Sporocytophaga myxococcoides: one gene and its partner. The protein of the gene in region 1 interacts with the protein of each later gene in a pairwise test. Links are inferred from orthologs where the notes say so. Each region holds a gene or a part of one and is shown on either strand. Other genes may lie near its edges.

What was found. The genes of interacting proteins can lie anywhere in the genome.
Region 2: the proteins of dnaE (region 1) and MYP_RS05400 interact in binary tests that used the Escherichia coli proteins (3 or more experiments, as listed by UniProt). The link is inferred for Sporocytophaga myxococcoides from one-to-one orthologs.

The regions. Positions count from the first base shown.
Region 1 is NZ_BBLT01000010.1:80,533-84,730, forward strand. What follows is about bases 65-4,187. They hold dnaE (DNA polymerase III subunit alpha), read right to left. Parts: upstream 3,856-4,187; coding sequence 265-3,855; downstream 65-264. Other genes in these bases: trxA (thioredoxin), read right to left, coding at 65-188; MYP_RS20020 (hypothetical protein), read right to left, coding at 3,960-4,178. Outside these bases: more of trxA, read right to left, coding at 1-64. UniProt on the Escherichia coli protein: DNA polymerase III is a complex, multichain enzyme responsible for most of the replicative synthesis in bacteria. This DNA polymerase also exhibits 3' to 5' exonuclease activity. The alpha chain is the DNA polymerase catalytic subunit.
Region 2 is NZ_BBLT01000002.1:255,405-258,291, reverse strand. What follows is about bases 38-2,849. They hold MYP_RS05400 (methionine aminotransferase), read right to left. Parts: upstream 2,114-2,849; coding sequence 962-2,113; downstream 38-961. Other genes in these bases: def (peptide deformylase), read right to left, coding at 2,115-2,663; MYP_RS05405 (amidohydrolase), read right to left, coding at 195-974; MYP_RS05410 (hypothetical protein), read left to right, coding at 38-231. In the rest of the region: more of MYP_RS05410, read left to right, coding at 1-37. UniProt on the Escherichia coli protein: Shows aminotransferase activity with methionine and histidine as substrates, and to a lesser extent also with phenylalanine.

The sequences.
Region 1 (4,198 bases):
GGGTTGTTGTCAACATCTACTTTTCCTATTATAGCTTTTCCTTCATAGTCAGCAGCAAGTTCTTCTACAACCGGACCGATCATTTTGCAGGGTCCGCACCATTCAGCCCAGAAATCAACTAGCACAGGTTTATCTGTGTTGGTTATATCTTCAAAATTAGCGTCTGTGATTTCTATTGCTTTTCCCATATTTTTAAAATAAAAAGAGGTTTATTAATTATTACCAGACCGTAAACATACTATTTTTTTAAATATTTAGGTTCTATCAAAATAGAATTTTATACTCCACCTCATTAAGATTTTTTAACTGGTCGAGTAAGGTATTGTTTGGGTCTACTTTGAATTTTCGCGAAAATAGCTCAACGTGAATGTTTTCCGTGTCATCAGAGAGCGTAAATTTCAATTCCGTATTGCCTAGGTTTCCAGTGATTACTTCCTCCAGACTATTTAATGTCTCTGGTTTTAATCCCTGGATATTTAATTTAACAGATACTCCTTTTACCATTTTTTGCCTGATATCAGCCAATAAGCTAATATTAAGCGGTTTGAATTCCCATTGATCGCCGTTATACCTTTGTTGCACTTTACCGCGAATGTGTAAAAACTCTCCTGGCTTTATCCAATGTGCAAACTTAAGATAATCTTCTCCAAAAAGAGCCATTTCTATTTTACCATCAAAATCTTCCAGACTGAATACGATGAAGGATTTACCGTTTTTCATCTGCCTGACATTCGCAGTTCCTACTATTCCTGCTACAGAAACTTCTCTGTTTTTGTAGTCGAAAACTTTATCTGCAGGACAAGTACAGAAATTGTCAATTTCCATTTTGTATTGATCAAGCGGGTGTCCTGAAATATAAAATCCTACGACATCACGCTCAAATTTTAATTTCTCAATTTCACTCCATAGCTCACAATCCGGAATCTTTGGTTTCGCTACTTCAACACTACTAGAACCACCAAATAGGCTCTGTTGGTTCGCATCTTTATCCTGCTGATAAGCGGATCCGTATCTGATGATTTTTTCTATTGTACTTGTATTGTCTTTCTCTGCGGTTACAAAGAAGTATTGTGCGCGATGAAGACCAAACGAATCAAAGGCTCCTGCATAAGCAAAGCATTCGAATGTTTTCTTATTCATGGTACGAAGGTTCACTCTTTGTACCAGATTAAACAGGTCTGTATAAGGACCGTTTTCTTCTCTTTCAGAGATAATTGCTGCAATTGCAGCTTCTCCTGCTCCCTTGATGGCCCCTAGTCCGAAACGGATTTTACCTTCCTTGTTAACGTCAAAGGTCATGGAACTTTCATTGATATCAGGCCCCAGAACTGTTAATCCTATTTTCTTACACTCATCCATGAAGAAGGAGATCTTATCGATATTACTCATGTTGTGAGTTAATACCGAGGCCATATATTCTGCCGGATGGTGTGCCTTTAAATATGCGGTTTGGAATGCCACAAAGGCATAACAGGTAGAGTGAGATTTGTTGAAAGCGTAGGAGGCAAATGCTTCCCAATCGGTCCAGACCTTGTCAGCAACTTTAAGATCGTGGCCGTTTGCTCCGCAACCTTCCATAAATTTGCTCTTCATCTTGTCCAGAGTCGCCTTATCCTTTTTACCCATGGCCTTACGAAGAACATCGGCATCTCCCTTACTGAAGTTGGCAAGCTTCTGAGACAGAAGCATTACCTGCTCCTGATAAACGTTAATACCATATGTATCCTTCAGGTATTGCTCCATTTCAGGAATATCATAGGTAATAGGTTCTTTTCCGTGTTTACGGCGGATATAGTTAGGAATATATTCAAGAGGCCCAGGACGATAAAGGGCGTTCATCGCAATAAGGTCAGAAAACTTATCTGGTTTCAGTTCCTTCAGGTATTTCTGCATACCCACAGACTCGAACTGGAAGGTTCCGTTGGTTTCACCTCTTTGGTAGAGCTCAAATGTTTTTTGATCCTCCAGATCAATTTCATCAATCTCAATTTCAATCCCCTTATTCTTTTTTATCAGAGCAAGGGCATCCTTTATAATGGTCAGGGTTTTTAAGCCCAGGAAGTCCATCTTGATTACTCCCGCATCTTCAATTACTTTACCGTCATACTGTGTAAGCAGAAGATCAGAGTCTTTGGAGGTTGCTACCGGCATCAGGTCAGAAAGGTCCTGAGGAGCAATGATGATACCTGCAGCATGAACTCCTGTACCTCTTACTGATCCTTCAAGGACGAGGGCTTCTTTTAGTACATTGGCCTGAAGATCTTTTCCGTTCATGATTTCACGGAGTTTTTTTACACCGTCAAGATCATCACCGTTAAGCCCTTCTTTTTCACTTAGACTGCCGGGACCGTCAATAGGGGCCGTCAGAACTCTGTTGAGCTCAATTCCTGGTTTCTCAGGAACCAGTTTTGCCAGGGCATTGGAATCGCTAAGCGGAAGATCAAGAACTCTTGCAACATCCTTGATACTCATTTTAGCCGCCATGGAACCATAGGTTACAATTTGGGCTACCTGAGTTTTCCCATATTTTTCAACAACATAATCTATTACCTTTTGACGACCGGAATCGTCAAAGTCGGTATCAATATCGGGCATGCTCTTTCTGTCCGGATTCAGGAAACGTTCAAAAAGCAAATCGTACTTGATCGGATCTATGTTGGTAATACCAACACAATAAGCAACAGCAGAGCCTGCCGCCGAACCCCTTCCTGGCCCCACGAATACGCCTATCTCTTTTCCTTTATTGATGAAATCCTGTACGATAAGGAAGTAACCTGCAAACCCCATCGTTTTGATGGTAAATAATTCGAAATTGAGACGTTCTTCAATTTCAGGTGTTATTTCCTGATATTTTTTTCTTGCCCCTTCAAAGGTTAAATGCTTTAAATATTCCCACTGATTAAGAACATCGGCATCCGGCCCCGTATTGACTTTAAATGAATCAGGGATAGGGAAGTTGGGAAGCAGAATATCTCTTTTGAGTTTCAGACTTTCCACTTTATCCACGATCTCTATTGTATTATCTACAGCGGAAGGGATATCGTGAAAAAGTTTCCCCATTTCAGCTTTAGTCTTGAAATAAAACTGATCGTTGTAAAATGCAAAACGGGTTCCTTTGGTAAAGGCGCCGTCGTCAGAAAATTCTTTATTGGTAGGGGTACTTTGTTTTTCTCCTGTGTTGATGCAAAGCAGAATGTCATGAGCATTGGAGTCTTCCTGATCTACATAATGAGAGTCATTGGAGGCAATAATTTTTACCTTGTGTTTCAGTGCAAATTTTATAAGCACTTCATTTACTATATTCTGCTCCGGAATATCGTGACGCTGAAGCTCTACATAATAATCTTCTCCAAAAAGATCCAGCCACCATTTAAAGACTTTTTCACCTTCTTCTTCTCCTTTTCTGAGAATTGTTTGGGGTACTTCGGCTCCTATACAACATGTGGTCGCAATAAGCCCTTTATGGTATTTTAAGATTAATTCCTTATCTATTCTAGGATACTTTCCGTAAAGTCCTTCCATGTAGCCGAGGGAGCAAAGCTTGGCGAGGTTTTTATATCCTTCAGCATTTTTAGCGAGCAGGAGCTGATGGCGGCGGACGTCCTTATCAGTTTTGGTAAATGATTTTTTATGACGATCTTCTACCAGATAAAATTCACACCCGACTATAGGCTTTACATTGTATTTGTTTGCTTCTGCAACAAATTTAAAAACTCCAAACATGTTCCCATGGTCGGTAATTGCAACAGCTTTCATCTCATCTTTCTGAGCCTTTTTCATCAGATCTGTGATGTTGGCTGCTCCGTCAAGAAGGGAAAATTGGGTATGTACGTGTAAATGTGCGAAATCCGGCATTTCGGTATTTAACAATAAAGTTGAATTCTAAAATTAATTGATATTCTTCAAAAGTTTTCAACAATATTGCGAAACAAAATAACCTGCTGTCGGATTCCGGTCCTTTACCTTTTTTGCTTTGATTCGTCGTATTTATGTAGTGCTTCTATAAGCTTTTGCTTATTAAGGCTTTCAAAATCCTTGATCTTCCTTAATTCTGCTCTTTTTCTAAGTTCTTGAATGGGAAGCATCTCCAGGTTTTGCCTTTTTCTTCCAAATTTAGAATCCTCAATATCACCAAGATCTTCACTTTCAGGTTCTTCAAAATATTCGGGGTTTTCCATATTTTACCTTTTGAAAATAC
Region 2 (2,887 bases), on another replicon or contig:
ACTATGGTTATCATAGAAGCTTCAGAGAGCACTACCAAGGGTGTTATTCCCTTCTGTGAAACATTGCTGAAGTCAAAAGACTATGTGAAGGCTATTTTAATAGGAGAACATGCGATCGTTGAAAAAATGCTGGCCTCTTTAAAATCTTTTAATAAAGTTAAAAATCCTGATGCTCAGGATTTAATTGCTCTCATTCAAAGCTCAATCTCAAATGAATCGGCATCCAGATGAGCAGGAAATTTTTGTCTGAATGCATTTAAATGCTCTCCACTCAGTACTATTGTTTTAACCTCTTCCCGATCATGAAGCTCTTCAATATATTCACCAACCGGACCAATTACTGCACTATCACCAGAATATGGCAAATTATTTCCGTCTGTTCCAATTCTGTTTACTCCGGCAACATATGATATATTTTCGATAGCCCTTGCCCTTAAAAGTGTCTTCCACGCTACACTTCTAACCGCAGGCCAGTTTGCAACATATATCAAAAGATCATATTCATTTTCCCTGTTTCTGCTGAATACTGGAAATCTAAGATCATAACAGACTAAAGGACAAATTTTCCAGCCTTTTATTTCTTTTATGATTTTACCGGTCCCTGCCGTATAAACCTTGTCTTCACCGGCCATTCTGAAGAGATGCCTTTTGTCATATATATCACATTTGCCGTTCGGCTCCATCCAAATCAGGCGATTATAAAATTTTTCACCCTCCTTAATGATAACACTTCCCGTAATCACAGCTTTCTTCTGTGCAGCCATCTGCTTCATCCACTTAAAAGCAGTCAGATTCATAGGTTCTGCAAGTTCAGCCGCATCCATGGAAAAACCTGTAGTAAACATTTCCGGAAGAATAATAAGATCGGACTGGTCTTTAATCTGCCAAAGCTTTTCCTCGAGCATGGCAAGATTAGCCCCGCAATTCTTCCAGAAAAGTGGTGTTTGAACAAGAGTTATATTCAGATCCTGCATAGCTTTTTAGCAGCGTTTTCAAGGGTTTCGTTTTCTTTTGCAAAACAAAACCTTATAATGCTGTCATCTTTTTTAGTGTGATAGAAAACTGAAATCGGTATACAGGCAACTCCGGATTCTCTTGTCAGTCTGGCTGCAAAGTCTACATCTGATTCATTAGATATATTCCCGAAATTCATCAATTGAAAATATGTTCCTGAAGATGGTATGCCTTTAAATCTGGATTCACTCATGAGGTCCAAAAACAAATCTCTTTTTCTTTGATAAAAATCAGACAACCCCAGATATTCTTCTTTTTTCTCCAGAAAATCAGAAATGGCATACTGCATAGGAGTAGGTACACTGAATGTATTGTACTGGTGCACTTTTCTGAACTCAGCAGAAAGATAATCCGGGGCAATACAATATCCCATTCTCCATCCGGTTGTATGATAAGTTTTACCAAAGGAACTGATTACAAAACTTCTTTCTTTTAATTCCGGATATTTCAGAAAGCTATGATGCTCAGCTTTATCAAATATGATATGCTCATATACTTCATCGCTTAGTAAAGTGATATCAGTGTCTCTGACGAGTTCTTTTAAAGCTTCAATATCTTGTTTAGATATTATTGATCCCGTAGGATTGTGAGGCGAGTTTATTATAATCAGAGAGGTTTTCTCTGATATCTTTTTTCTTACAAGTTCCCAGTCTATTTTGTAATCCGGATATTGCAATTCAACAAATACAGGCTTACCGCCGGAAAGCAGGATTGCAGGGATATAACAATCAAAGGCCGGTTCGAAAATGATTACTTCATCTCCTGGTTTTACGATTGATGTAATAGCAGTATAACAAGCTTCCGTGGCTCCACAGGTAAGGGTAACTTCCTTATCCGGATCTACATGAGCTTCATACAACTCCTTTGACTTAACAGCTATTTTTTCTCTTAAAGATTGAATACCGGTCATTGGAGCATACTGGTTAAAGCCCTTTTTCATGTAGAAGGCAACCAGGTCGACCAGATCATCGGAACATTTAAAATCCGGAAAACCCTGAGCAAGATTAATGGCATTATAATCTCTTGACATCTGAGACATAATCGTAAAGATTGTTGTACCAATGTCGGGCAGTTTGGATTCCGGACTTTTTGTAATCATGTTACTTTTTAACTGGGAACTTCATTTTATAGGAGACATCCACGATGCCCTTACTGATATTGGTAAGTTTATTTTTCATGAGTCTCTTTTTGATAGAAGACAGATGGTCAACGAATAAGACTCCTTCTATGTGATCATATTCGTGCTGAATTATTCTTGCCCTGATTCCTTCATAAGTTTCCTCACGCTCCACCCAGTTTTCATCAAAATAACGAATAGTCAGCTGATATGGTCTAAAAACCTCTGATCTGACTCCAGGGATACTCAGACACCCCTCGTCGTAAGGCCAATCTTCACCAGTTTCTTCTATAATTTCAGGATTTACAAAAGCTTTTTTGAAATCGTCCAACCCTTCTTCCATCGGACTTCCGTCAACTACAAATATTCTTTGATTTAGCCCAATTTGCGGTCCAGCCAATCCAACTCCATTTGCGTTGTACATAGTCTCAAACATATCAGCAACTAATTGTTTTAAATCAGTTCCTTTTTCAAAATCAACAGCCCGCTTCTTTAATACCGGGTCACCGTATGCTACTATAGGGTATATCATATATTATTAATGCAAAAAACAAATATAACCAAATCCAACGTAGAATTCCCTTGGAATTTCTTTTTAGAAAATAACAATTTATAAAATTTAAAAATTCTTAAAGAGATGTTGATGGTATACTTTATTAAATACAAAACAGGCAGTCGGGAGAAGACTGCCTGCTTTAGCTACTTTTTTACCTGGGGACCTTGCGATTAAAGTAAACCTGAATCTTCAAATTTTGT